Regions from separate parts of the Guyparkeria sp. SB14A genome, predicted to be linked through region 4. Evidence: predicted binding sites of a transcription regulator. Region 4 holds the regulator's gene; each other region holds the start of a gene.
What was found. The regulator FliA, encoded in region 4, starts transcription of late flagellar genes. The targets are predictions, from matches to a motif close to GCTAAAGTTNNNNNNNNNNCNGCCGATA.
Positions count from the first base shown of each region.

Region 1: a site for FliA is predicted at 5,020-5,047, ahead of FAZ79_RS03355 (methyl-accepting chemotaxis protein). Genes of this name have one in related genera too.
Region 2: a site for FliA is predicted at 2,638-2,665, ahead of fliS (flagellar export chaperone FliS). Genes of this name have one in related genera too.
Region 3: a site for FliA is predicted at 3,658-3,685, ahead of FAZ79_RS04650 (methyl-accepting chemotaxis protein). Genes of this name have one in related genera too.

Region 1 is NZ_SWAW01000005.1:21,213-28,359, reverse strand. It holds gene FAZ79_RS03380 (EAL domain-containing protein) at 1-1,510, shown strand, start outside; gene folB (dihydroneopterin aldolase) at 1,611-2,045, shown strand; gene FAZ79_RS03370 (SAM-dependent methyltransferase) at 2,042-3,250, shown strand; gene FAZ79_RS03365 (SDR family NAD(P)-dependent oxidoreductase) at 3,217-3,987, opposite strand; gene FAZ79_RS03360 (squalene/phytoene synthase family protein) at 4,062-4,937, opposite strand; gene FAZ79_RS03355 (methyl-accepting chemotaxis protein) at 5,105-6,286, shown strand; gene FAZ79_RS03350 (extracellular solute-binding protein) at 6,433-7,147, shown strand, end outside.
Region 2 is NZ_SWAW01000005.1:45,921-53,067, forward strand. It holds gene FAZ79_RS03460 (6-hydroxymethylpterin diphosphokinase MptE-like protein) at 1-1,647, shown strand, start outside; gene FAZ79_RS03465 (hypothetical protein) at 1,714-2,067, opposite strand; gene fliS (flagellar export chaperone FliS) at 2,149-2,553, opposite strand; gene fliD (flagellar filament capping protein FliD) at 2,691-4,079, opposite strand; gene FAZ79_RS03480 (flagellar protein FlaG) at 4,094-4,555, opposite strand; gene FAZ79_RS03485 (flagellin) at 4,716-5,558, opposite strand; gene glgP (alpha-glucan family phosphorylase) at 5,925-7,147, shown strand, end outside.
Region 3 is NZ_SWAW01000007.1:45,449-52,595, forward strand. It holds partial or broken gene aspS (aspartate--tRNA ligase) at 1-112, opposite strand, end outside; gene FAZ79_RS04640 (DUF502 domain-containing protein) at 196-942, opposite strand; gene FAZ79_RS04645 (DUF3429 domain-containing protein) at 939-1,415, opposite strand; gene FAZ79_RS04650 (methyl-accepting chemotaxis protein) at 1,577-3,586, opposite strand; gene FAZ79_RS04655 (hypothetical protein) at 3,761-3,949, opposite strand; gene FAZ79_RS04660 (Bax inhibitor-1/YccA family protein) at 4,069-4,737, opposite strand; gene FAZ79_RS04665 (SDR family NAD(P)-dependent oxidoreductase) at 4,847-5,707, shown strand; gene cls (cardiolipin synthase) at 5,707-7,137, shown strand.
Region 4 is NZ_SWAW01000021.1:267-7,413, forward strand. It holds partial or broken gene flhF (flagellar biosynthesis protein FlhF) at 1-1,012, shown strand, start outside; gene FAZ79_RS08530 (MinD/ParA family protein) at 1,009-1,899, shown strand; gene FAZ79_RS08535 (RNA polymerase sigma factor FliA) at 1,911-2,618, shown strand; gene cheY (chemotaxis response regulator CheY) at 2,743-3,129, shown strand; gene FAZ79_RS08545 (protein phosphatase CheZ) at 3,139-3,909, shown strand; gene FAZ79_RS08550 (chemotaxis protein CheA) at 4,001-6,118, shown strand; gene FAZ79_RS08555 (chemotaxis response regulator protein-glutamate methylesterase) at 6,122-7,147, shown strand, end outside.

The DNA.
Region 1 (7,147 bases), on a different contig from region 4:
CCTGGACCTCGCCGCCGGCGATTCCGCCCAGCGCCTGAAGGCCTTCCTCAAGACCGAGGACGCGGAGGACACCTTCACCCTCAGGACCAACGGCGGCCACGAGATCGAGGTGCGGATCCACAGCACCGCGGCCTCCTTCGACGGCGAGCCCTGCCTGCAGGTCTTCGCGACGCAGGTGAAGGAGGACGTGGCCGACATTTCCGAGCAGCTCGAGTACTTCGCGCGTCGCGATCTGCTCACCGGCTTGTATAACCGCAACTACCTGTTCGAGCAGATCGAGGCCCGCCGGGCGGAGATCGTCAGCGGCGACGAGGAGGAGACCGGCGCGCTGCTGCTGCTCGAGATCCTCAACCACGACGAGATCAAGCGCCACATCGGCACCACCGGCATGGACAATCTGCTGACCGAGTTCGGCAAGAAGGTTGAGGAGCGGGTCGGTGGTCAGGGGCTGGTCGCGCGCCACGGCGCGTTCTCCTTCCTGATCCTGCTGGGACGGCTCGACCGCCACGGCACCGCCGAGTTGGCCGAGGTGCTCAACGAGCTCGCCCGCGATTACGTCTACACCCAGGGCACCACCTCGGTGACCGTCTCCACCTCGGCGGGTTATCTCGTGCTCGACGAGAACTCCCCGCCCAATGCCGCCGAGCTGGTCGACCGGGTCGAACGCGCATCCAACCGCGCCGCGCAGGAAGGCAAGTACCAGGCCCGTCTGTACGAGCCGGATCTCAAGACCGCCTCGGAGCGCGAGCAGGACGAGGCCTGGGCGCGCAAGATCAAGACGGCCCTGCGCGAAAGCCGATTCTCGCTGGTGTTCCAGCCGATCGTTTCGTTGACCGGCGATCGCGAGATCAGTCGCTACGAGGTGTTCGTGCGCATGCTCGACGAGGACGGCAGCCTGATCTCGCCGGCCGAGTTCCTCTCGCAGGCCGAGCGCGGCGACCTGATCCAGTCGATCGACCGTTGGGTGGTGCTTTCGGCGGTCAAGCAGATCCACAACGGCGTCAAGAACGGCGAGAAGCCCAAGCTCTACATTCGCATCAGCGACGCCTCCCTGCATGACCCCGAGTTCACCAAGTGGCTGACCCAGCGTCTGCAGATGACCCGTCTGCCGGACACCTTGCTCGCCATCCAGGTGTCGGTCGACAAGGCCGGCCACGCCTTGCGTCACCTGGCGGACATGCAGCAGGCGCTGCATCCGCTGGGCGGCGAGCTCATCCTCGACGGCTTCGGTTCCGGCGACGACGGTTTCCGCATCCTCGACCACCTGCCGGTCTCGACCATCAAGATCGCCCGGCCGCTGTTGGAGCATTTCGCCCAGGAGAGCGCCAACCAGGATCGCGTCGGCGAGGTGGTCAGGCACGCCAAGGACGCGGAGATGGCGGTGATCGTGCCCAACGTGGAGAACGCAGCCAGCCTGCAGATCCTCTGGCCGATGGGCGTGGATTTCGTGCAGGGCGACTTCATCCAGGCGCCGCAGGAAAGCCTCGAGTTCGACTTCGCGCAGTTCTGACCCTCGCCGCGCCGCCCTGCAAAAGGGGGTGGATCCGGGCTACCATTGGCGCCGCCCGGCACGCGCCCGGGTGCCCCATCCACACCCGAGAGCCGACGCCGTGACGGACGCCGACCAGCCGCTTGCCCCGCCCCTGCCGACCACGCTGCCCACCGACCGTATCCTGGTGCAGGGCCTCGAGTTCGAGACCATCATCGGCATCCTGCCCGCCGAGCGGGAGACCCCGCAGCCGGTGCGCATCGATCTCGTCCTCGAGGTCGAGTCGTTCCGGCAGGCGGTGCTCAGCGAACACATCGACCAGACGGTCGACTACGCGGCCGTCTCCCGGCGCGTCACCGAGATCGCGCGCGAGGGACGCTTCCAGCTGGTCGAGACCCTGGCCGAGCGCTGCTGCGAGGTGCTGCTGACCGAATTCCCCATTCGCCGTGTCACGATGCGCGCGATCAAGCCGCACGCCCTGGCCGAGGCGGCCGGCGTGGGGGTCGAGATTACCCGTGAAATGACGCCGGAGGCGGCGGCCGGGGAGGGCGCATGAGCGCCGGATCTCGCCACGAAGGGTTCGAGCTGCCGGCACCGTCACCGGCCGACCAGGCCAAGAGCCTCGCGTTGATTGAGCCGCTGGTCGAGCGGATGCATGAGGGCCCCATCCCGTTCGCCGAGTACATGGCCACCGTGCTCTATCACCCGACGCTGGGCTACTACGGCAGCGGCCAGGTCGCCTTCGGCGTGGGCGGCGATTTCATTACCGCCCCGGAACGCTCGCGTTTCTTCACCCACGGGCTGGCCTACGAGTGGCACCAGGCGCAGGCCGCCGGGCTGGGCGGCGAGATCCTCGAAATCGGCGCGGGGTCGGGGCGTCTGGCCATCGATCTCCTCGACCGGCTGGCCGCGGACGAGGCGCTGCCCGCGCGCTACACCATCCTCGAGATCTCCCCGGCACTGGCCGAACGCCAGGCCGAGAACCTGCGCGCGTCATTGCCACCGGCGGTGGCCGAACGCGTGCGCTGGATCGATTCGTGGTCGGATCTGGGGTGGTCGGGCGGCATCGTGATCGCCAACGAAGTGCTCGATGCCATGCCGATGGAGCGCTTTCGCTGGTGGCCGGGCAAACCGGAAACGGCCGAGCGCCTGTTGGTGGGCTTCGACGGCCAGCGATTCGTCTGGGAGGAACGGCCCGCCGACGAGGCGTTGCGGGCCACGGTCGAGGCGATCGGCGCGCGCATCGAACGCCCCATCGTCACGCCGCGCGAGACCGTGCTGGCCGAATACAACCCGGATCTTGCCGGCTGGCTGGGCGAGATGCACGCGTCACTCGACGCCGGTGGCGAGACCTGGATCTACCTGTTCGACTACGGCAGCCACACCGCCGATATCTACCGAGCCGATCGCGACGAGGGCACGCTCAAGTGCCACTACCGGCACCTGGCCCACGAGGATCCGTTCGTCTACCCGGGGCTGCAGGACATCACCGCCTGGGTGGATTTCCAGGCCGTCGAGCAGGCCGCGCGACAGGCGGGGTTCGCGATCGACGGCGAGCGCAGTCAGGCGCAGTGGCTGCTGGGCACCGACGTGCCACAACGGGTCGAGCGCGAACTGCAGTCCCGCGATTCCCTCGCGGATCAGGCGCGTCTCGCACAGGAATTCCGCGAATTGGTCATGCCCACCGAGATGGGCGAGCGGTTCCGGGTGATGCGGCTGCGTCTGGATCAGGCCGAGGCAGGCGCCTCGTCGAGGCGTTGAATCGCCCCCGATTCGCCGTGTTCCAGCCAGTCGAGCAGGGCGGGCATCACCGCGCAGGGCGGCTGGCGGTCCTGGGTGAGCTCGCCGGGGAAGCGCGCGTGGCGCAGGCGGCTGTTGACCGCGCCCGGATCGAAGCCGGTGATCCACACCCTCGGCGTCTCCGCGGCCCACTGGCGGATCATCCGCTCGATGCCGGCGTGGGCGATGTCATGCGCGCTGCCGTAGGCATCGGTGCCGCGATCGGTGAAGAACAGCACGCGCGGCCGACTGGCGCGCTCCAGCAGTGGCCATGCGCTGCGGGTGAGGGCAAACGGCGCGGTGAGGTTCACGTGTAGGCTTTCCTGGAACTTCATCAGGTCGGCCTGGGCGAGCGGGGCGAGTTCGCCGGCCGTGCCCATGGCATGCACCAGCAGGTCCAGGCGGCCGAAGGCCCGCTCGATTCCCTCGACCAGCGTGGCGTAGTCCTCTGGCGCGGCCCCGGAAAAGTCCACCGGCTGGATTACCGGCGGTTCGCCGCGGACCTCGGCAGGCACCTCGGGCAGCACCCGTTGGTTGATGTCGTCGGCCAGCCGGTCGAGCTGATCGAGCTTGCGTCCCAGCAGGATCACGGTCGCGCCGCGGGCGGCCAGCGTCTGTGCGGTGGCGGTGCCCAGCGCGCCGGTCGCGCCGTTGATTAGCACGACCTGCCCGGCAAACGAGGTATCGATCGGCGTGTCGGTGGAAGGGGAGTCGGTCATCGGGATGTCTCGGCAAGGTGAGCCCGCCATCATTGCCATGATCGGGCCGGAAAGGGTCGGGTTAGCCGTTGGGGTTACCAGGAGGCGCGCCAGGCAAGCCACCACTGGCGCACGGGACTGATTTCAACGCGGCCGCCGGTGAGTTCCGCGGGTGTTTCCTGCATCAGGCGCAGGTGCTCGAGGTCGACGGCGCGCAGAATGCGGAACAGACGCGGCGGTCGGCCACTCGCCGGCCAGTCGCTCAAGCCGGCGCGAATGCGGTCGAGTTCCTCGCGGAACAGGGCCTCGCGATCGGCCGGCGCCGGTTCGCGATAAAGGTCGGCCTCGTCCAGGCCGAAGCGATTCAGCGTGTCCTGTGGCAGGTAGACGCGGCCGATGCGCGCATGCCGCCCCAGCAGCCGCGCGCGGTCGAGCCGACCATGCCAGCGCCCCAGCCGTGCCGCGGCCTCGATCTGCTCGGCGGGCAGGGCCAGCAGGCGGCCGTACAGGGCGAACAGGCTGGCGTAGCGCGCGTCGAGAAAGGCCTCGAGGTCCGCCTCGCCGGCAAAGCCCTCGTATTCGAGCTCGATGCGCGCTGCCCCCAGACGCTCCTCCAGCCGGCCGACCAGCGGCGAGTCCTCGCGACGGGCCTCTTCGCCCAGGCCGACCTCGTCGAGCCCCGCGGCGAGCGACTGGATGACCGGGTGCTCGGCCCGCCCCTGGGTCATGCCCAGCAGCGCCTCGCGCCACCAATCGAGCTTGGCCATCGCGACCTGCGGTTCGCTGACCGTCTCCGGGATCTCGGCCAGCGAGACGTCCAGCGCGCGCAGGGCCGTCACCGCCCGCTGTCGGGCCGGGGATAGCTTGAGGCTGGCCAGCCGGAAGGCGCTGCCTACCGGACGGGCGAGTCGCTCGCATTCGGCGGCAGCCAGGTGGGGCTCGACCGAGGGGCGGGTGGATTCGGCGTTCATGGGCGCCGATTCTACCAGTTCCCTGCCTTCTGCCCGGGATCGCCCGGCGCGAACCGTCCCCCCGGATCGGCCAGCGATGGCCCCTCAAGAAATCGTCCCACTGACCGATAACCGATCAGGCGTCTATCCTGTTGCGCCATCCACTTCGAGCCAGGTGCCATCCAATCATGAGTCAGCCCAGCATCCTGCGTCGCCTGAAATGGTCCTTTGTCGGCATGGGCGTTGTCATGGGAGCGATCTTCCCGGTATTCGCGTCGTTCTTCGTCGAGTTCCGCGAGGGCATGCTGGGCTGGTTCGTGGTCGGTTGCCTGGGCGCCGGACTGACCGTGGGCTTCGTCAACTACGGGCTGGCCCACCTGATCCTGTTGCGCCGCATGGGCGCGCTGGCGCGTCTGGCCGGGGCCGTGCGCGACGGCAACCTCACCGAGAAATGCCAGATCGTCAGCCATGACTCGCTCGGCGAGATTGTCGCCAGCGTCAACGGCATGATCGACCAGCTGCATGCCCAGATGGGGAACCTCAACCGCAGCAGCGAATCGCTGTCCGCCGCCGCCGGCAGTCTGGATGAGAGCGTGTCCAGCGTGATGACCGCGCAGGGGCGGGTCCAGGCGCAGCGTGAGCGCACGCTCGGCGAGGCGCGCGAAGTGGCCGACGGCGGCGGGCGACTGGTCGAGGCAATCCTCGAGGCCGGTCACCAGGCCGGCGAGATGCAGTCGCGGGCCGAGCAGACCCGCCACGAGGTAGGCGAGAGCGTCGCCTCGATCAGCCGTTCGCAGCAACGCGTCGAGGAAACCGCGGCCCTGATCACGTCGCTGGTCGCTGCCCGCGACCGCATCAGCGGCATGACCGCGACCATCGATGCCGTGGCCGAGCAGACCAATCTCCTGGCCCTGAACGCCGCCATCGAGTCGGCCCGGGCGGGCGAGCATGGTCGCGGTTTTGCCGTGGTTGCCGACGAGGTGCGCAAGCTCGCCGGGCGCAGCGCCGAGGCGGCCCGCGAGATCGGCCTGGTGATGGAATCGCTGGGGCGTGACGTGACGGCCGCCGACGAGAAGATGCAGGAGGCCAGCCACTACTCCGCGGATGCCGAACGCTCCCTGCAGACCGCTTCCGGCGGGCTCTCCGAGATGCTCGGGGCGGTGGCCGACACGGTCAAGCTCACCGACGAGGCGGCCAGCCACGGCCAGCGTCACCAGGCGGCGATCGAGCGGCTCACCGAGGACCTGAATTCGCTGATCGAGGTGGTCGAGCGCAATGCCGAGACCATGCAGTCCGCGAACCAGGCGGTCGACTCGGTCAATCGCGAGGCCGAGCGCCTCGCCGGCCAGGTCGCCCGTTTCCGGCTCTAACCCGGGATCGGTCCGGTCCGGGTGCTTGTCACCCGACCGGCGTGGCGGCATGCTGCCGATTGAGCCGGCATGACGCGGCCGAGTGGCGTTCTGCCAAGGTGGCCGGTTGCCGATGCCGTTGGAGACCCCGAACCGATGATAGGCCCATGAATCGACGTGACGTGCTCAAGGCCGGTGGGGCGGGCTTGCTGCTGGGCGGGGCCGGCTTCCCGGCGATCGTGCGCGCCCTGGATCGCAAGCCGACCTTGCGGGTGATGGGAACGCACGTCACCCTCCAGGAGCCGATCCGCCGTCGCGCCGAGGCCGAGCTGGGATTCAACATCGAGTTCCACCCCGGCGGCAGCGCCGAGGTGCTGCAACGGGCGGCCACCGATCCGGGGTCGTTCGATCTCTACGAGCAGTGGTCGAACAGCATCCGGGTGCTCTGGCAGGCCAACGCCATCCAGTCGATTGACGTCGAGCGCCTGACGTACTGGGACGAGATCAACGATCTCCCCAAGACCGGCCGCATCACCCCGGATTCGCCCATCGGTCGGGGTGATGCGCCCCACAAGCTGTTGTTCGTCCAGGAGGATGGCCGGCTCGGCGCCACGCCCTCCGGCCGGCTCAGCTTCCTGCCCTACGTTCACAACGCCGACTCCTTCGGCTATGACACGCGCGCGATCGCGCCGGGCATTCCCTACGAGACCGAGAGTTGGGGGTGGTTGCTCGACCCGGCGCATCGCGGACGCGTGGCGGTTGTGAATGCGCCCAGTATCGGCTTGTTCGATCTCGCCCTCGCCGCCGAGGCGAACGGGTTGATGCGCTTTGGCGAGATCGGCCGGATGACCCGCGAGGAGATCGACGACCTGTTCGCGCTCC
Region 2 (7,147 bases), on a different contig from region 4:
TGCACGGGGCCGTTGGTCCCCTGGCCGGACGACTCCGTCAACGACCGGGATGCCCTTTCCTCGGCCGGCCCGACGGTGACCCACATGGCCGCCCAGCTCGCCGGCTACATGGGGTTCAGGGAAGTCATCTTCTGCGGGCTAGACCTGTGCCACACGCCGGACGGACGCACCCACGCGGCGGGAAGCAGCGAGGCCTCCGCCGGGCCCATCATGGAATTCAGCGCTCTCCCGGTCGTGACCAACAGCGGTGAGTCGGCCTGGACCACGCCGGACTACTTTGCCGGCATCCAGGCCATGTCGGAAATTGCCGAACAATCCAACACCGTCCGATTCATCAATCCGAGCACCAATGCTGCCGTGATCGATGGCATCGAACACGTCCCGCTGGACCGCATCGCCGTCCCGACAACCGCTTTCGACCGTGATCCGTTGGACCGCATGCGGCAAGACACGGACAACGAGGCACGCAAACGCCACCTGAACGCGCTGGCCGAAAGCCTGGAGACCATCGAAAATGACCTAGGCAAGGTGGCCAACCTCGCCCAACTGGGTCTCGAATCAAACCAGGCGTACTTCAACCTCACCCACCCTGACCGGCAGAAACGCCACAAACGCCGCATGCAAGCCATCGACCGGCTTTTCGAAGGCCGGTTCAGGCGTGCGGCGCGCTTGGCCCAGCAGGCGGCCAAACGAGCCATCATGCGAACCGCGCTGCCACACGACTTCTTTGCACTCGACCGCCACCAGGCCGAGAGCCTCGCCAGCCAGTACTACGATGCGATTCGGGAGCAAGCGCGCCGCCTGACCGGCACAATAGCACTTGCCCGTGAACGGGTGGCCACCCGCTTGCTGGAGCATGACCAGAACGCATCCGCGGACGAAATCGCCCGCCGATACGTCGAACACGACGAACCCGAGCGTGTTCGTTGGCTTGAAGCCAATCGAGCCACGGTCGCATCCTCGGCTATCGAACAAGCGCAGTCGAGCTACGCCACTCTTATCGACGGTTTGCTCGAGAAGGATCGACAACGTAACTGGGAAAAGCGTTCGCCAAGAGCCTCCCTGCGACAGATCGAACGCCTGTTTTCGAGTAGAAAAGCGGAAGGGTTGCGGTCGCTGGCGGAATCATTGGATCGACACCAGGACGCTGAAACGGCCCGACCCTACGCACACTATGCGCACGGTTTGAAGCACGAGCTGGACGGGGAACTGCCCGAGGCGGCCGAACAACATGCTCGCGTGATCGATCAGGTGGACACGCAGCACGACATCGTCCTGCTGGAGCACGCGCTGCTACGCCTGACGCATATCAACCTCGAGGCAAACGACCCCGCCACGGCACTGACGGTCTTGCAAACCGCCGCCAGTATCAATCCGGGCCACTGGCGACTCGTGGCTCGACTGGCCCTGCTGGAAAATGATGCAGAAACCGGCATCACCGCCCTGACGCGCCACCTCGAGCAGTTCCCGGGCGACGTGGAGCGGGTCAAGCAGATGGTGCGCCTGTTCGTGGCGCTGGAAATCCCTGACGGGGTCCCGTTCTGCGAGCAGTATCTGCCCTACTGCGCGCCGGCCGCCCGGCTCGAACTCGAGGCATTCCTGAAAGACGCCCGAAACGCTCTGGAATCACCCGGCGAGTCAAGCTGAGACAAAAAAGCCGCCGTCCTCGCAGGACGGCGGCTCGTGCAAGTGCGGCACGGCCGGCGGCGCCGGTTAGGAAGCCTGGTTCTTCAGATAGGCATCTGCTGCGCGGTGGCGTGACAAGCGTAACTCGGCTTCACCGTCCAACTGATGCCGGGTTCGTTCGACCAGGCTGAAGAAGCGTTCGAACCGGCCGAGCCAGTCCGACTTCAGGGCAATAAGCCTCGGGTCGCCAAGCTGTTGGCGCGATTCCGCCTCAAGCACCAATTCGGCAATCTGCGACTCGGCCCGATCGAGGCCGTCGGCCATCTCGCTCAATGCCTCTTCCTGGTGCCCCGCCTCGAGAAGCGAGGCGATCTGGTCCAAAGAACGCCCGAGCCCATCGAGCTCGTCGATGAATGAGTCAATCGACACTGCGTTCGTCATACAAGCCCCGTCCTCGGATCAGCGTGGACCCAGTTTCACCGGACCGTACCGGGATGCACCCGACTAGTCGACCCGGTCCTTTCAGCTGGCCTGGGCCATCTGGGCGACCTCGGGCTCGATGGCATCCCAAGCTTCCTTGATATCGCGGATCAGCGATGCCACTTCGTCGAACCCTTCGGCATCGCGCTGGGCACTGGCGTCGAGCAGACGGCGCTGACAGTAGTCGTACAGCTCGCCGAGACGCTCGGCCAGTTCTGGGCTGTGTTCCGGGTTCAAGCCGTCTTTGAGTCCACCGAGGATATTGTGCGCCTTGGTCACGTTGATGCCCTTCTGCTCGAAGTTTCCGGCAAGCATCGCGGCCTTAGCCTGAGCGACCCGCGTGAGAAATCCTTCATACAACATGCCAATCAGACCGTGCGGCGATGCCGACTCGACCTTCGCCTCGAGATCGATGGACTGGTACTGCGCGTAGGGATTGGCTCGCATGACTGTCTCCTGCAATATCTTTTATCTGGCTGGTCGCGCCGAGCGTGAAAACGGGTGACTACCGTTCCTCGCTCTACCCAAGTTAATCGGCCACCGACGCGAAAACTTGAGCCGGTCCAGGCAAAGATCAATCGGCATCAGGAGCCAACGTTGATGCCGATCCGGCTCAGGTAGCTGGCCGACGACTGCATGTTCTGTACGATCTTATCCATCGCGGTGAACTGCGTGGTCAGGCTGTCTCGATAGTTCTCCATACGACGGTCCAGCGCGGCCCGCTGATCTTCAATACGGTCGATCGAGCGGTTGAGACTGTCGGTCCGGTTGTCGATGATGCCGTCGAAACTCAGATACGGCTGCAGCAGCTCGTCCACCTGCTGCGAGAGACCGTTGGTCGGATCCGTCAAGAAGTCCTTGACCGCCTGGCTGTCGCTGTTGAGGGCTTCCTCGGCCTTCGCTTCGTCCAGGGTCATTTTCCCTTCCGAGTCGATCTGAATACCGATCTCGGCCAGATTATCGATAGTGCCCGTTCCGATATTACCGCCCAGCAACGACCGCAAGCCACGGTTGATGCCATTCGCGGTCGCATCGCCCTGCAACACGCCACCCTGCTCGGTCTCCGCGTTGTAGGCGGTCAGATTCCGGTAGGTACTGTTCAGGGCGTTGTACTTCTCGACAAAGCTGTTCAGCGCCTCGAGCACCGGACCGTTGTCACCCTCGACGGCCACTTCCACCTTGGTGCCGGGCTGGGCTTGGTTGAGGTTCAGGGTCATGCCCTCGATCACCCCGTCCACCTGGTTGGTGGAGCTGGTGACCGACAGCCCGTCGATCGTCACCTGGGCATCCTGCGCAGCGGTAAGCTCGGTCAGGTTGGCCGATGCCAGCCGCGAGAGACCGGCGGCATCGGTGTTGTTGCCGTCGTCATCGGTCGCCGTGACGGTCACCGCATTGGCCGTACCCGTCTCCCGCGCGGAGAACACCAGCCGAGCCTCGGTGCCGCCGGCACCGTCGTCGACATTCAGGATCGAGGCCTGCACCGAGTCATTGCCACTCGCGCCGTTGATCTTGTCGCGAATGGTGGCCAGAGAGTCGCCTGCCGCCACGGCCACACTGAACGAGCTGCTGCTGGTATCGAATGTCAGCTGCCCCGAACCCACCGTTGCAGTCGAATCGGCAAAGCCGGCCGAGGCCTGCTTCTGCGCCGTCGCAAGCTGCCCTACCTCGACCTGGTATTTCCCCAGCGCCGTTCCCGGCGAGGCCGTGGCCGTCAGGATGTCCTCGTTGCTGGACGTCACCGCGCGGGAGCGGAAGGTGTCCAGGCTGCGCAGATCGAAGGCAGCGGAGCTCAGCTCGGAGGCTGCACTCTTCAGCTTCGACAGCCCCGACAGCGTGGCCTCATAGGAGGCCTCGCGGCTGGCGAGCAAATTGCGTCGAGGAGCACCCTCTGCCTGAACGAGCTGGCTGACGATGCCCTGGATGTCCAGGCCACTACCAACGCCGGAAATGGAAAGACCGCTGGAACTTGCCATGGTCGTACCTCAAATCAAGAAATGTCTGACAGCAGGCTGCCTGCCGGCAGAACGTCCGAAAGATTCAACTCGCTGAACTCGCGGAGACGTTCACGCATCGCGATGATCTCTTCGGGAGGGATTTCCCGGATCACCTGCTTGTTGGACGGGTCGACCACCTTGACCACCACGTCCCCCAGTTTGTCGTTAACGGAAAAGTCCAGGGCCCTGGGTCCAGGCTTGAGCTTCTCCTGTATGGCCTCGATGGCCTCTCTTAACTTGTCTCTTTCCCCTTCTGCCTGAGTATCGGCACTTTTGGTGCGCGCGACCTCGACAGGTGATGGGTCGGACGAGGGCTTCGGCAGCTCCGATGGAGCTGCCGTCGGCGCCTTCGACTCCATCGGGGTCGATTTTGCCCTTTCTGAAGACAAAAAGGCATCCGGTCCGCTCATCGCGGACGGGATGCCCGTCATGGAAATCTGGTTGATCGAACTCATGGGTTCGTCCTCAAGCATCAAGCGGCTACAGCATACACAAACTCAAATTTTCTCGACTTGGGTTCCGGTGTGACTGTCGGGAATCCGGAGGATCCCACCGCTTTGATGAAAAGGCCGGCTCCCTTAAGGGTCACCGGCCCATCCCATTCCCTATCGGATCTTAGCCGAGGAGGCTCAGTGCCGACTGCGGCGCCTGGTTGGCCTGGGTCAGTACCGAAGTACCGGCCTGCTGCAGGATCTGCGCCTTGGACAGGTTGGCAGTTTCCTTGGCGAAGTCCGCGTCCTGAATCCGCGAGCGGGCAGCCGACTCGTTCACGATGAAGTTGTTCAGGTTGTCGATCGTGACTTCGAAGCGGTTCTGGATCGCACCAAGCTGGGCACGAGTGGTGTCGACCGCGGTGATCGACGCGTCCAGGGCGCTCATGGTGGACATGATGTCGCCGAAGCTGGCACCCGAGCCGATGGCAGCCGCGGTGGACAGGGCTGCACCGATGGTGGTGGAGACGTTGGCAAGGCTGAACACGATCTGGTTGTTGGCCGAAGTGTTCGCGCCGACCTGGAAGGTTGCGCCGTTGGAGATCGCACCGTTCAGAACCTTCTGACCGTTGAACTCGGTGTTGGTAACGATACGGCCCAGCTCGTCCTGGAGCTGCTTGAACTCCGACTGGAGGTTCTCACGGTCACTCGCGCTGTTGGTGGAGTTGGCCGCCTGAACAGCGAGGTCACGCATGCGCTGCATGGTGTCGGTCAGTGCACCCAGTGCACCTTCCGCGGTCTGCGCCATGGAGATGCCGTCGTTCGCGTTGCGAGCGGCGACTTCGGAGCCACGGATCTGAGTGGTCAATCGGCTGGTGATTGCCAGACCGGCGGCGTCGTCCTTGGCACTGTTGATGCGCAGGCCGGTGGACAGACGCTCCAGGGAAGTCTGCAGCTGGTTGTTGGTGTCGCGCAGTGCGTTCTGACCCTGCAGCGAGAAGATGTTGGTGTTAATGACACTTGCCATGATGATAACCCCTTACGACGTTGCGTAAATTCCGGCCCTTGGCCTTTGTTGGACAAGACGCCTTTCAGGTCGCCTTGCTGAGCTTATCGGCTGAGTTGCGAGAAACTTTAGCCTCGATTTTCATCCGATCTTCGCTGGATGCCTTTTCGGCTTTTCTCGGGCTTCGGGCCGGTTGGTCTCGACTCCCGGATCTGGCATCCGTGGAAGGTATCGGCGCCACTCGCGGAAACTTTAGCTTCGTCATCCAGCCGACCTCTCCCTCCTTGCCGCGACCACGTCGACGACCGCTACCGAGGCGTCATAAAGCCGCACTACACTCTGCCAACCACCACATCGAGAACGCGTGCCGTGCCCACCATTCGCCACATGGAAGTTCGTCCTTCCCTTCCGCCTGCGCTCACGCATTTGAACGAGTTGGCAGGCAATCTCCACTACAGCCGCTCACGGGCGGTGCGAGACCTGTTCGATCGCGTAGATGCGGTCACCTGGGCGCAGGTGGAAGGTAATCCGGTGCGGTTCCTGCAATTGGTGCCGCAAGCCTCTCTGGATCGAGCGGCGGACGATTCGGCGTTTCTGGCGGAATTGGCGGCGGCCTGGCGGGGGTTCGAGGAGCACTGCGCCGATCAGCGGGTCGGTGCGCTGGACTCGGTGATCGGCGCGGACGCGACGGTGGCGTATTTCTGCGCGGAATTCGGCTTTCACGAGTCGTTGCCCATCTATTCGGGCGGACTGGGGATTCTGGCGGGAGATCACTGCAAGGCGGCGTCGGACCTGGGCGTGCCGTTGGTCGGCGTGGGGCTCTTGTACCGGCAGGGCTATTTCCAGCAGTGCATCGATGCCGAGGGCCGCCAGCACCCGCGCTTCGAGGACCTGGAGTTCTCCCACCTGCCGATTCGGCCAGCCACTCGGGGCAGCGCGCCCGTCGAGGTGCGTGTGGAATTCCCGGGACGGATGGTGACGGCGCAGGTCTGGGAAGTGCGGGTCGGGCGGGTGGTCGTGTACCTGCTGGATACCGATGTGGCCGACAACACGGCCGCGGACCGGGAGATCACCCACCGACTCTACGGCGGTGACCGCCGCCGTCGGCTCGAGCAGGAGATGCTGCTGGGTGTGGGCGGCGTGCGCGCCTTGCGGGCGCTGGGCATCATGCCGTCGGCCTGGCATATCAACGAGGGGCATGCCGCCTTCTCGATTCTCGAGCGGGTGCGGGAGCTCACACGGGACGGATTGGCGTTTGATCCGGCCCGTCACGCCGTGGCCGCCGCGACCCTGTTCACCACCCACACGCCGGTACCCGCCGGGCACGACACATTCGCCCCGGATCTGATCGAGGCGCATGTCCAACCGTTTCTGGCCGATCTGGGTGTCGATGCACCCACCGTGCTGTCGTTGGGCACCGACCCGGCCCATGATGGCAAGCACTTCAATATGACCGCCCTGGCCCTGCGTGGCTCACGTCAGCACAACGGCGTTTCCCGGGTGCATGGCACGGTTGCCGCGCAGATGAGCCAGGCCTTCTGGCCCGAGGTGCCAGCCGAAGAGAATCCCCTCACGCACGTGACCAATGGCGTTCACGTCGAGACCTTCCT
Region 3 (7,147 bases), on a different contig from region 4:
GGTCGACGAAGATCACGCCGCCGTGGTCACGGCGCCGGTTGACCCATCCGACCAGCTCGATTTCCTGGTCGAGCAGCGCCTGGTCGACTTGTCCGCAGGTGTGTGTCCGCATCGGCATTGTCATCAAACCCGTCATGGTGAAAAGCCCGCTATGGTAGCGCCAGCGGCGGGATTTTTCGAGCGCCGCCGGTCGGATCAACCCTCGTCGCGTGAATCCGTCCGGCCCAGGTACGGCTCGGGCGGCGCGGTATCGAGCACGCGCCCGTTGCCATCCCGCCGCGGTGGGACGACCACGCCCAGCGAGACCACCATGCGAAAGCCCTCCTCGACGGTCATGTGAAGCTCGATCAGCTCCGAGCGCGGCACCATGATCACGAATCCCGAGGTGGGATTGGGCGCGGTGGGCACGAACAGCGTCACCAGGTGCTCCTCGGTACGGTCCTGCACCTCGCCGATCGGCTCGCCCGAGACGAAGGCAATCGACCAGGCGTTGCGACGCGGGTACTCGACCAGCACCACCTCGCGAAACGAGCGCGAGTCCTGCGAGACGAAGGTCTCGACCACCTGCTTGACGGCCGAGTAGATACTGCGCACCAGCGGGATGCGGTTTAGCAACCGCTCCCAGGCGTGGATCAGGCTGCGCCCGAGGATGTTGGCCACCAGCGCGCCGGTCAGCAGCACGATCACCACGGCGAAGAACGCCCCCATGCCCGGCAGCTCGAAGCCCAGCAGGGCCTCGGGCCGATACGCCGCCGGCAGGAGCACGATGCTCTTGTCCATGAACGAGATCAGGGCGTTGACCACCCAGAAGGTGACCGCCAACGGTGCCCAGACCAGGATGCCGGCGATCAGCCAGCGACGCAGGGTGACAAAGCGCCCGCCCTTGCCGGGCTTGTCATCCGACTCCGGCCCTTGCTCCTGCCCCGGCGACCGCTCGCTCATGCGCCCCCCACCGGGAGCAACGGCCGGAGCCAGGAGGCGATGGCCGCCAGCAGCGCCAATGCGGCGAGCAGCGTGAACCACTGGCGCAGACGCTGGTAGGACCAGCCCACCGGCAAGCTATCCAGCCAGTGGCGATCGATCTGCCAGGACACCACCAGCAGCAGGAACAGCAGCGAAAGCGACAGCACCGCCCAGGGGAGCATCGCCGCCACCCAGGCGGCCAGCACCAGCAGCGCCCCCCAGCCCAGGCGGTGGCGCGCATCGCCGACCAGCAGGGCGCGCTCGGCCGGCGTGGTTGCCAGCACGACGCCCCAGTGGATTGCGCCGAGAAACCCCAGCATCACCGCCGCGTAGGCCGACAGCGCATCGAGCGCGTGGGCCGACCAGGCCGGCGTGGCCACCCAGGTCAGGGCCGACAGGACCCAGAACGGGATCAACAAGCCGAACGCGAGCAGGTAGGCGGTAGTGCGCATTCCGATCTCCTTGGCCGATGGCCGTCGTCATGCCGGGCGGCACGTGGGACTGTCCGCATTCTACGCCCAAGCCCGGACCGGAACGAAGTCGTCGCCCGAGCTCCGCAAACAACAACGCCCGGGGAGCCCGGGCGTTTGCCAGCATCGGTCCGCGCCGCGCGTCAGCCCGTGTTGAACTTGCGCACCAGGCGCGACAGCTCGTGGGCGTAGCGGGCCACCGACTCGCCGGCATCGGCGGTTTCCTGCGCCGCCTGGGCATTGTCGCTGGTGGTCTCGCTCATGTGCTCGATGCTGGTCTTCATCTCGCCGGAGACGGCCGTCTGCTCCTCGGCGGCCGCGGCGATGCGCGTGCTCATGTCCTCGAGCCGCTCGAAGGCGGTGGCGATCTCGTTGAGCATGCGGTCGGCCTCGGTGACCGCCTCGAGGCTCTTGTTGCTCACCTCGCGACCGGTGGTCATCGCCTCAACCGCCTCGGAGGCGCCCTCGCGCAGGCGGGCGATGATGTCGGTGATCTCGCGGGTGGAATCCTGGGTGCGGTTGGCCAGCGAGCGCACTTCCTCGGCAACCACGGCGAAACCACGCCCCTGCTCGCCGGCACGCGCCGCCTCGATCGCCGCATTGAGCGCCAGCAGGTTGGTCTGCTCGGCGATCGCGCCGATGACGTCCAGCACCTTGCCGATCGACTGCGACTGCTCGGAGAGGTTGGCGACGATGCCCTCGGCACGGGTGAGCACCTCGTCGAGCTCCTCGGCGTTGCGGGCACTGCCGTTGACCTGCCCCAGGCCATCGTGCAACTGGCGGTTCGCCTGCTGGACCGCGGAGCTCGCCTCCTCGGCCCCGCGGGCGACCTCTTCGGCCGCCTCGAGGGTCTGACCCATGCCCGTCATCAGCGAGTCGATGGCCGACTCTTCACGCTTGGCCCCTTCCCGACCGCGCCGCGAGGCGCGCTCGAGGCTCTCGGAGGCCTCGGACATGGCCTCGGAGGAACGGGCCACTTCGCGCACCAGGTTCTGCGCGGTGTCGGCAAAGGTGTTGAACGCCGCGCCCACCTGAGCGATCTCGTCGTTGCCCTCGGCCGGCAGTCGCTGGGTCAGGTCGCCGTCGCCCTCGGCGATATCGCGCATGCGACCGGCGATGTGCTGCAGGGGCCGGGAGATGGTCAGCACCGACAGCCAGGCCAGCAGGCCGACCACCAGGATCCCGGCGATCACCGAGCCGATCTGCCAGTTGCTGGTCGATTCCAGCGCCGCCATCAGGCTCCGGGAGCGCTCGGCGATCTGGCCGCGCTCGCGCTCGACGATCGACTCGACGCCCTGCTCGATCTCCTTGAAGACCGGGGTGAGCTCGGTGCGCACCAGGTAGGCATCCATGCGCCACTTCTCGGAGGCGTGGATGTCGAAGGCGCGATCGGCCGCCTCGATGAACTGCGGCAGCTTCTCGTTGAGCTGCTCGACGGCATCGAGCTGCTCGAAGGTCAGCAGGTAGTCGTACTCCTCGGCGATCTTCTGCGAGCGCTCGAGTACCTGGTTGGCGTAGAGGTTGAAGTTCTCGCGCAGGGCCGGGGAGCGGAAGGAGATAAAGCCGCGCAGGCCGGCGACCACGTTGCCCCAGTCGCCCTGCAGCCGGGCGAGGTCGATCACCAGACGACGACGCGAGTAGCGGCTGGCATCGGCGTTCTCCTCGGCGTTGAGCAGCTGGCCGAGCAGCCCGGAGATCTCGCGCTGCAGGGGGTTGGCGTTCTGGTTGGCGTACTGCATGCCGGGGTTGTTGGCCGCCTCGTCGCCGGAGATGGCGATGATCTTCTCGGCCGTGGTCGTGAAGCGGTCGATCTGCTCGTCGAGGGTGCCGCCGGCGTTGTCGCGGTAGCGCGCCAGCTCGGCCCGCGCGGCCTCGACCTTTTCCAGCGCGTCACGGAAGCGGGCGAGGTCCTCGTCGCGATGGCTCTGCAGGTAGAAGCCCAGCGCCCCGACCCCGCGTTCGACCTGGATGCGGATGGTGTCGGCGGCGAAGGCGGCCGGCTGGCCGCGCTCGACCACTTCCTCGACCTCGTGGGCCACCTTGCTCATGTTCACCATGGTGAGCACGGCAATCGCGACCATCAGGGCCAGAATCAACCCGAACCCCAGCAGGTTCTTCTGCGACAAACTGAAACGATTCAACCAACCTAGCATCTGCTCCTCCTGCCCTCGTGCCTTTATCCGGTCGGGCTAATACCCGCGCGTTTCTTGTGGGCAAGCCGGGTTATCGACCTCGGGGGCGAAAACTTGAAGCCCGAGTTGACCGGCGTCATCCACGCCCTTGTCCCCGGGGCACCCCAACGTCGACAAGATGGCGACAAAATCCCGTCAACTGCCCACGGCATTCATCAGGAACGCCACGAACCCGGCCACGGCTAGCAGGATCAATGCCACCCCCAGCCATTCCTCGCGCGAACCCTTCCGGCTGGCCGCCATCATCGGCTTGACCCGCGGCAGCAGGAACAGCAGCACGGCGCCCAGCAGCACGGCCATGCCGATCTTCATCCACAGATCCATTGCGCCCTCCTTCACGCCCCGACGCCTGTCGGCGCATACAAAGAAGGCCCCTTGCGATGACAAGGGGCCCGGTTCGCCGGCCTCCCCGGCCCGGTCGGGCCGAGAAGCGATCACCGGCATCAGTCGTTCTGGTTCATCCCGAGCAAGCTGAGCAGGTGAACGAACAGGTTGAAGATGTTCAGGTACAGGCTGACGGTCAGCAGCAGGTAGTTATCCTCGCCGCCGTTCACCATCCGGCCGGTGTCGTAGAGGATAAAGCCGCTCATCAGCAGCACCACCGCCGCGGAGATCGCCATCGACAGCGCCGGAATCTCGAGGAAGATGTTGCCCAGCATGGCCGCGAGCACCACGACCAGGCCGACCACGAGAAAGCCGCCCATGAAGGAGAAGTCACGACGCGAGACTAGCGCGTAGCCCGACAGGCCGAGGAAGATCGCGCCGGTACCGCCCAGGGCGGTCATCACGATCTGTCCGCCGTTGGGCAGGGCCAGGTAGTGGCTCAGCATCGGGCCCAGGCCGAAACCCAGCAGGCCGGTGATGGCGAACACCACCCCGAGGCCGGCGGCCGAGTGGGCCGTGCGCGGCAGGACGAACCAGACCAGCACCAGTGCGCCGCCCAGGGTGAGCAGGGAGGTCCAGCCGGGCACGCCGGCGAGCAGGGAAACCGTCGCCATCAGCGCCGAGAACAGCAGCGTCAGCGACAGCATCATGTAGGTGTTGCGGATGACCTTGTGGGTCTCGAGCTGGGAGACCCCCGTCTGGACGGTGGCCTGATTCTCGAATGCCATGCAACCTCACCTCGTCTCTGGTAATCATGTGATTCGGATTGATCCCGGAGTATAAGTGCTATGAACTCAGGCGCAATCGCCCGTCCGTCCTGACCCGAAGGAGTGTTACGTGTCCGACCCCGCCATCCATGCCCGCCGCGTCCTGATCACCGGCTGCTCGTCCGGCATCGGCCGACGGGCCGCCGAGATGCTCGCCGAGCGGGGGCATCAGGTGGTCGCCAGCCTGCGCGACCCGGCCGACGCGGCCGACTGGCCGCACGCCCACATCCCGGCCGTGGTGCTGGACCTGGATGATCCCGAGTCGATTCGCGCCGGGCATACCGCGGCGGTCGAGGCAGCCGGCGGGCCGATCGAGGCGTTGTTCAACAACGGCGCCTACGGCCAGCCGGGCGCGGTCGAGGACCTGAGCCGCGACACCCTGCGCGCCCAGCTCGAGACCAACCTGCTGGGCACGCTCGAACTGACCAATCTCGTCATCCCGTCGATGCGCGAGGCCGGCTTCGGTCGGATCGTGCAGAACAGCTCGGTGCTGGGGGTGAGCGCGCTGGCCTTCCGCGGGGCCTACGTCGCCTCGAAGTTCGCCCTCGAGGGCCTGAGCGACACGATGCGCCTGGAGCTGGCCGGCAGCGGCATCGACGTCTCCCTGATCGAGCCCGGGCCGATCACCTCGCGCTTTCGCGCCAATGCCCAACGCGCCTTCGAGGCGAACATCGACTGGCAGCGCTCGGTGCACCGCGAGGCCTACGAGCGCCAGCTCGAGCGACTGAAGAAACCCGGCCCGGCCGCGCCGTTCACCCTGCCGCCGGAGGCCGTGGTCCGGCGGGTGATCCACGCGATCGAGTCGCGCCGACCGAAGGCGCGCTACCCGGTGACGGTGCCCACCTACCTGTTCGCCGTGCTCAAGCGCCTGTTAACCACCCGCGCGATGGACCGGGTGCTGGCGCGCGCCTCGGGGGGCGGCAAGCGCTGATGAACGCGCTCGACTCGCCCATCGCTCAGCTCTATGTCCTGATCGAGTGGACGATCCGGCTCGCCGCCCTGTTCATCGTGCCGTTGCGCCGGCCGCCCACCGCCGCGACCGCCTGGTTGCTGCTGCTGTTCTTCCTGCCGATCGTCGGACTGGTCATGTACCTGCTGGTGGGCCGGCCGCGCCTGTCGCGTGACCGCGCCGAGAAGATCGCCCATCTCGCGCAGACCCTGCGGCCGATCACCGAACGACTGTCACGGGCCGAACCGCAGGGCAGCGGCAACCTGCCGGCGCGCTTCGCGGCGGTGGACCAGATGGTGCGCCGCTGGCGCCAGTTCCCGCTGTTCGACGGCAACCGCATCGGCCTGATCGACTCGATGGACGCCTTCGCCGCGGAGCTGGTCGACTGGATCGACCGGGCGACCGATCACGTCCACCTGACCTTCTACATCGCGGCGGTCGACCGGGCCACCGCCCCCGTGTTCGACGCCCTGGAACGGGCGGCCGCTCGTGGCGTGGTGGTGAGGCTGATCGTCGACGACTTCGGCTCGAAGGAGACCATGCGGGGACTGCGGCGACTTGCCCGCCGCGGCATCGCCGTGGGCCGGGCCTTCCCGCGCTCCAAGCTGCCACGCAAGTCGGCCCGTTTCGACCTGCGCAATCACCGCAAGCTGGTGGTGATCGACGGGCAGGTGGGCTACGCCGGCTCGATGAACCTGGTGCACCCGGAATTCCGCCGCGGCCAGTGCTACGAGGACCTGATGCTGCGCATCGAGGGACCGGTCGTGCTCGAACTCCAGGCGATTTTCGCCGGCGACTGGTACCTGGAGACGGGCCTCCTGCTCGACACCGAACGCTATTTCCCGACACCGGTCACCGCCGGGCACGAATCCTGCGTCGGGCTGCCGAGCGGGCCCGAATACCCCGAGCCGCTGCTCCAGCGCCTGCTGCTCGGGCTGCTGCACGCCGCCACCGAGCGGGTCGAGATCGTAACGCCGTACTTCGTCCCGGACGAATCCACCCTCGATGCGCTCAAGGCCGCCGCCCGGCGCGGCGTGCACTGCGAGCTGATCCTGCCCGAGTCGCTCGACCACCCGCTGGTGCAACTGGCGCAGGAATCCTACTTCGACGAGCTGCTCGAGGCCGGGGTGACCATCCGCCGCCACCCGGCCCGGCTGCTGCACAGCAAGGTCACCCTGTGCGATGGCCGCATCTCGCTGGTCGGCAGCGCCAACCTCGACGTGCGCTCCTCGCTGATCAACGCCGAGTTCGGCCTGTTGTGCTATTCGAGCGAGACGGCCGCGCGACTGGCCGACCAGATCGAACGCTACCGGCGCGACTGCCCTCGGCTGTCCCCGGAGGACTGGAAGGCGCGCGGCCGGGGACGCATCCTGGCGCAGAACCTCGCCCGCCTGACCTCCCCGCTGCTCTGAGCCCACGCCA
Region 4 (7,147 bases):
CGCGCGCTCGACCAAGCGCACGCCCTCGCACTGGGACTGGCTGGTCGAGGAGCAGGGCGAGGCCGAGGGCCGCCTGTCGACGCTGACCGAGGAGGTCGCCCAACTGCGCGACCTGTTCGAGCGCCAGCTTTCCGTGATGGAATGGCACCGTTTCAGCCAGGCGCATCCGGCCGAGGTGTCCACCGTCCAGCGCCTGCAGGACATCGGCCTGCCGACCGGCTTGGCACGCGAACTGGGTCGCGCCGCGGCACGGGCCCAGCCGGAGCGTGCCTTTGTCGAGGCACTCAAGATGCTCGGCGAGCAGCTCGAGCACCGGGCCGAAGACCCGGTCGAGGCCGGCGGCGTGTATGCCTTCGTCGGCCCGACCGGCGTGGGCAAGACCACCACGCTTGCCAAGCTGGCCGCGCGCTCGGTCCTGCATCGCGGCCGCGACTCGGTGGCGCTGATCAGCACCGACCGCTTCCGCATCGGCGCCCAGGAGCAGTTGCGCAACTACGCCCGTATCCTTAATGTGCCGTTGCACATCGCCCGGGACGAGACGCACCTGGCGCAGCTGCTCGAGGCCGTATCCGATAAGCACCTGGTGCTGATCGACACCTCCGGGATGTCGCAGCGCGACTTCCGCATGATGCAGAAGCTCGAGGCCCTGATGGGCGCGGGCGAGGCGGTCAAGCTCCTGCTGGTGCTGTCCGCCAACGCCCAGTACCCGGCGCTCGAGGACGTCAAGAAACGCTTTGCCGGCCTGCCGCTGCACGGCACCGTGCTGACCAAGCTCGACGAGACCGTCCTGCTCGGCGGCGGGCTCGCCGCCCTGGTCCGCCCGCTGGCCGGGGCCGACGGCGAGCCGCACCGGCTGCCGCTGGTCTGCGCCGGCGTCGGTCAGCGCGTGCCGGAGGACCTCTGGTTCCCGAAGGCCGCCGACCTGATCAAGCAGGCCCTGGAAATGGGGCAGTCACAACTCGAACACACCGACCGGGATGATCCGCTGTGGATGCTCAATCAAGCCGGATGACAACCCAACCCGTCAGCGGCCACGACCAGGCCGACGGGGCGCGCCACGCCAACGCCAATCGCCCGGTGCGGGTGATCGCCGTGACCAGCGGCAAGGGCGGCGTGGGCAAGACCAACGTCTCGGTCAACCTTTCCGTGGCACTCGCCCGCAGCGGCGACCGGGTGGTATTGATGGATGCCGACCTGGGGCTCGGCAACGTCGACGTCCTGCTTGGTCTACAGTCCCGGGGCAATCTGTCCCACGTGCTCGCCGGGCAGGCGACCCTCGACGAGATCATGCTCGAAGGCCCCGAGGGCATCGGCATCCTGCCGGCGGCCAGCGGGGTGGCCAGCATGGCCGGGCTGACGCCCGCCGAGAACGCCGGGTTGATCTCGGCCTTCTCCGGCATGCGTTGGCCGGTCGACACCCTGGTGGTCGATTCGGCCGCGGGCATCGCCGACTCGGTGGTGCGCTTCGCCGAGGCGGCCAGCGAGGTGGTCGTGGTGGTCTGTGACGAACCCGCCTCGATCACCGATGCCTACGCGGTCATCAAGGTGCTATCGCGCGAGCACGACGTCACCCGCTTCCACGTGGTCGCGAACATGGTGCGCGATGCCGCCGAGGGGCGGCGGCTGTTCGAGAAGCTCTCGGTGGCGGCCAAGCGGTTTCTCGACGTGACGCTCACCCACATGGGATCGGTGCCGTTCGACGATTACCTGCGTCGGGCGGTGCAGCGTCAGAAGACCGTCGTGCAGCTTTACGGCGGGGCGAAGTCGACGCGGGCGTTCACGGCGATGGCGGACAAGGTCAACCAGTGGCCAGTGCCGCGCGGGCCGCAGGGGCAGTTGCAGTTTTTCGTCGAGCGACTGGTGAACAACGCCGAGCTGGACCCCGAGAACCTGCTATGAATGCACGCGCCATGTATCAGAACGTTCAGGCCGGATCGACCGAAGCACTGGTCGCCAAGCACGCCGATCTCGTCAAGCGGGTCGCCTTCCACCTGCTCGGCCGGTTGCCTTCGCACGTCCAGGCCGAGGACCTGATCCAGGCCGGCATGGTCGGGCTCCTGGATGCCGCGCGCCTGTTCGATGGCGACAAGGGCGCGTCGTTCGAGACCTACGCCGGGCTGCGCATCCGTGGCGCGATGCTCGACGAGGTGCGTCGCAACGACTGGGCGCCGCGCTCGGTCTACCGGCGCCAGCGCGAGATCGCCCAGACCGTGGCGGAGATCGAGTCCGAGACCGGGCGCGAGGCGCGCGATGCCGAGGTCTGCGAGCGCATGGGCATCACCCTCGACGAGTACCACGCCGCACTCACCGATTCCTCCTCGGTGCACGTGGGCTCGCTCGATCACGGCGGCGAATCGGAAAACGAGACCTTCGACATCGCCGATCCCAACAGCCGGCAACCCGACGAGGCGCTGGCCGAGGATCACTTCCAGCGCGATCTCGCCGACTGCATCGACGAGCTCCCCGAACGGGAAAGACTGGTGATGTCCCTGTACTATGTCGAGGAACTCAACCAGAAAGAGATCGGCGCGGTGCTCGGCGTCAGCGAGTCGCGCGTCTGCCAGATCCACAACAAGGCGATCATGCGGTTGAAGACCGCGATGAACGCCTGGAAATAGCCGACCGATACCGCGCCCGTTGCTGCGACGGGCTCAATTATTTCCGGTCGGCGCCGATAGACCCTATCAAGCAACCCGAACAAGGCAACCTGCCTGGTACTGACAAACGATCCCAGGGGCGAAAATGGACCGAAACATGAAGATCCTCGTGGTGGACGATTTCTCCACGATGCGCCGGATCATCAAGAACCTCCTCAAGGAGCTTGGCTTCACGAACATCGAGGAGGCCGATGATGGCCAGACGGCATTGCCGCTGCTCAAGCAGGGCAATTTCGATTTTCTCGTCACCGACTGGAACATGCCCGGCATGACCGGCATCGACCTGCTGCGGGCGGTCCGTGCCGATGCGAACCTCGCCAGTCTGCCGGTGCTGATGGTGACCGCCGAGGCCAAGCGCGAGCAGATCGTGCTCGCCGCCCAGGAGGGCGTGAACGGCTATATCGTCAAGCCGTTCAACGGGGCCACCCTCAAGGAGAAGATCGACAAGATCTTCGAACGCGTCGAATCGTAGGGGCGCGGGATGACTCAAACAGAAGAGCAGGATTTCCAGCCGGTGGTCGGTCGCGAGAAGCGCCTGGCCGATGCCCGCGCGCTGGTGGAAGCGATCGAGAACGAGGATTCGGCCGGTGAGGCGCAACTGATCGGCGAGCTCACGGCTGCCTACTCGGGCAACATCTTCGACGAGGTCGGGCGGATGACCCGCGAGGTGCACGACACCTTGAAGAGCTTCGCCGAGGACGAGCGCCTGGGCGCGTTGGCCGAGGACGAGATGCCGGACGCGCGCGACCGCCTTCGCTACGTGATCACCCTGACCGAGCAGGCGGCCACGCGCACCCTGACCATCACCGAGGAAGCCACGCCCACTGCCGAGCAGATCGTCGATCGCTCGCAGCGACTCAAGGGCGAGCTGACTAAAGTCGCCGCGAGCGAGGCCGATAACGCTCGCCTGGGCGGCGTGGTCGACTCGATGACGCGTTACCTCGACTCGACCACGAATTGCGGCGAGCGCCTCAAGGGGCAGCTCACCGAGATCATGATGGCCCAGGAATTCCAGGACCTGTCCGGCCAGCTCCTGATGCGGGTGATCGACCTGCTCGAGCAGCTCGAGGAAAAGCTGGTCGGGCTGTTGCAGATTACCGCCCCGGTACGCGGCGCCAAGGGAGAGGACGGCAGGTCCGCCCCGGTCGAGCGGGCCGAGGACGGCGTCGGGCCGCAGTTGCCCAACGCCGGGGACAACGTGGTCAAGAACCAGGACGACGTCGACGACCTACTCGCCAGCCTGGGGTTCTGACCCGGCCGGTCGAGAAAATTGCCCGTCCGGCACGGCCGGGCAGGAACGTGGCGCCCACAGGGAAACGCCACCGAGCGAATGAGAGGCAAGCATGGCATTCGAACCCGACAACGAGCTGTTGCAGGACTTCCTGATCGAGGCCGGTGAGCTGCTCAACGGGCTGGATCAGCAGCTGATCGAGCTGGAGCAGTCGCCCGATGACGCCGACCGGCTCAATTCGGTGTTCCGCGCCTTCCATACCATCAAGGGCGGGGCCGGCTTCCTCGAGGTGCACCCGCTGGTGGAGGTCTGCCACCGCGCCGAGGACATCTTCAACCTGCTGCGCAACCACGAGATCACCATGAACAGCCGCATCATGGACGTGATGCTGCAGGTGATCGACGTGCTCAACGACATGTTCGACGCCCTGCGTGGCGGCCAGTACCCGGAAGACGTCTCCAAGGCCTTCCTCAAGGAAATCGAGGGGCTGGCCCACCAGGACGACGCCCCCGCGCCCGCCGCCCCGGCCGAGCCCGCCCCGAGCGAGGCCTCCGCGCGCGCCGAACCCACCCCGGCCACCGAGCCCATGGCCGACGAGGACGACGCCTTCGATCGCATGCTCGCCGACCTGGATGCTGCCGAGTCGGAATCCCCGTCGGCAAGCGGCGGCGCCGACGACCTGATCAGCGACGAGGAGTTCGAGAGCCTGCTCGACGAACTCCACGGCAAGGGCAAGTTCCAGGCGCCGACGCCGGAGGCGGATGCCGACAACGCCGAGGAGGCGAGCAGCGCCGCGGATTCCGACGAGATCACCGACGAGGAATTCGAGGCGGTGCTCGACGGGCTCTACGGCAAGGGCAAGGGGCCGACGGCCGCGGCCCCCAAGGCCGATGAGCCGGCCGAGGCGGCTGCCCCCGCGCCGTCGCCGCAGCCGGCCGCCGCCAAGAGCGAACCGCCCAAGCCGGCGGCAAAGCCTGCCGAGTCCACCAAGCCGGAGGCCAAGGCCAAGGGCGCCGACGCCCACAAGGCCCCGGTGGAAACCACCGTGCGTGTCGATACCGAACGGCTCGACAGCATCATGAACCTGGTGGGCGAGCTGGTGCTGGTGCGCAACCGCATGAACACGCTCAAGTCGACCTTCGAGAACGAGGAGATCGCCTCGGTCATCGCCACGCTCGACATGGTCACCTCCGACCTGCAGGGCGCGGTGATGAAGACCCGCATGCAGCCGGTCAAGAAGGTGTTCGGCCGCTTCCCGCGGGTGGTGCGCGATACCGCGCGCACGCTGGGCAAGGAGGTCAACCTCGAGCTCGAGGGCGAGGACACCGACCTCGACAAGAACCTGGTCGAGGCCCTGGCCGACCCGCTGATCCACCTGGTACGCAACGCGGTCGACCACGGCATCGAGATGCCGGACGACCGCGAGGCGAACGGCAAGGATCGCGCGGGTACCGTGCTGCTCTCGGCCGCGCAGGAGGGCGATCACATTCGCCTGTCCATCCAGGATGACGGCTCCGGGATGGACGCCGAGGTGTTGCGTCGCAAGGGCGTGGAGAAGGGGGTGGTCGATCCCGACACCGCCGAGCGCCTCACCGACCAGGAATGCTTCGAGCTGATCCTGCACCCGGGCTTTTCCACCAAAGACCAGATTTCCGACATTTCCGGTCGTGGCGTGGGCATGGACGTGGTCAAGACCGCGATCACCAAGCTCTCGGGCACCATCAGCATCGACTCGGTGCAGGGCGAGGGTACCCAGATCAACATCAAGGTACCGCTGACGCTGGCGATCCTGCCGACGCTGATGGTGATCGTCTCCGGTCGCAAGTACGCCATCCCGCTGTCGGTGGTCAACGAGATCTTCGAGATGGCCGACAAGGAAGTGAACGTGGTCGACGGCCAGTCGACCATCACGGTGCGCGACCGCGCCGTGCCGCTGTTCCGCATGACCGACTGGCTGGCCCTGCGTGGCGAAAAGCCGGGCACGCGCTGCGAGACCGACCAGGTGGTCATGGTCCAGCATGGCGCGCAATTGATGGCCCTGGTGGTCGACTCGGTCATCGGCCAGGAAGAAGTGGTGATCAAGCCCTTGGGCGAGCTCCTGCGGGTGGTCGACGGGTTTGCCGGCGCGACCATCACCGGCGACGGACACATCGCCCTGATCCTCGACCTGCCGGGCATGGTGCGCCGCAACACCGGCCGTGGTCGTCAACGCCTGCGTTCGGTGGCCTGACCGATGCCGATCCGCCTTCTGATCGTCGACGACTCGCTGTTCTTTCGCCGTGCGCTGCGTGAGGTCTTCTCCAGCGACCCGCGCCTGGAAGTGGTGGGCGAGGCGTCAAACGGCCGTCAGGCCGTGCTCAAGGCCTGCGAACTCAAGCCCGACATCATCACCATGGACGTCGAGATGCCGATCATGGACGGCATCTCGGCGGTGCGACGGATCACGGATCGTTGCCCGACCCCCATCCTGATGCTCTCGGCCCTGACCAAGGCCGGGGCCGAGGCCACGCTCGATGCGCTGGATGCCGGCGCGGTCGACTTTTTTCCCAAGAACGGCGACGACCCGGAGGATACGCTGGCCCGCTCCGGGCGGCGGCTGTGCTCGCGGGTACGTATGCTGGCGCTGCGCTCGCAGCGCGAGTCCGGCTCCGGGGGGGCTGGTGCCGGGGCACGTTCGGAGACCCCTCCGGCGGCTTCCGAACCGCGACAACGCGGCGGGCGAAGTGCGCCCAGCGGCTTTCTCAGCCGCCAGGGCCTGGTCGTGATCGGTGCATCGACCGGTGGCCCGGCCGCCGTGCCGGCCGTGCTCGGCAAGCTGCCCACGGACTTTCCGGTGCCGATCGTGATCGCCCAGCACATGCCCGGCGCCTTCACCGGCCCGTTCGCCCAGCGGCTGAACGACTCCATGCCGATCCGCGTGATCGAGGCCTCCGACGGCGAGGTGCTCCGCCCGGGCACCGCCTACGTCATCCCGGGTGGCAAGCACGGCGAGCTCGCCGGACGGCACGGTGCCTACAAGCTCAACCTGCGCGCCCCGGTTGCCGATGAACACTACCGGCCGAGCGTCAGCCTGGCGTTTTCCTCGGCCGCGCGCGTGGCCGGGGACGACCTGCTGGCGGTGGTGCTGACCGGCATGGGGGACGACGGCGCCGAAGGGGCGCGTCAGGTCACTGCGGCGCGCGGTCATGTCTGGGCGCAGGATCAGGCGACCAGCGTCATCTACGGGATGCCGGCGGCCGTGGCCAAGGCAAACCTGGCC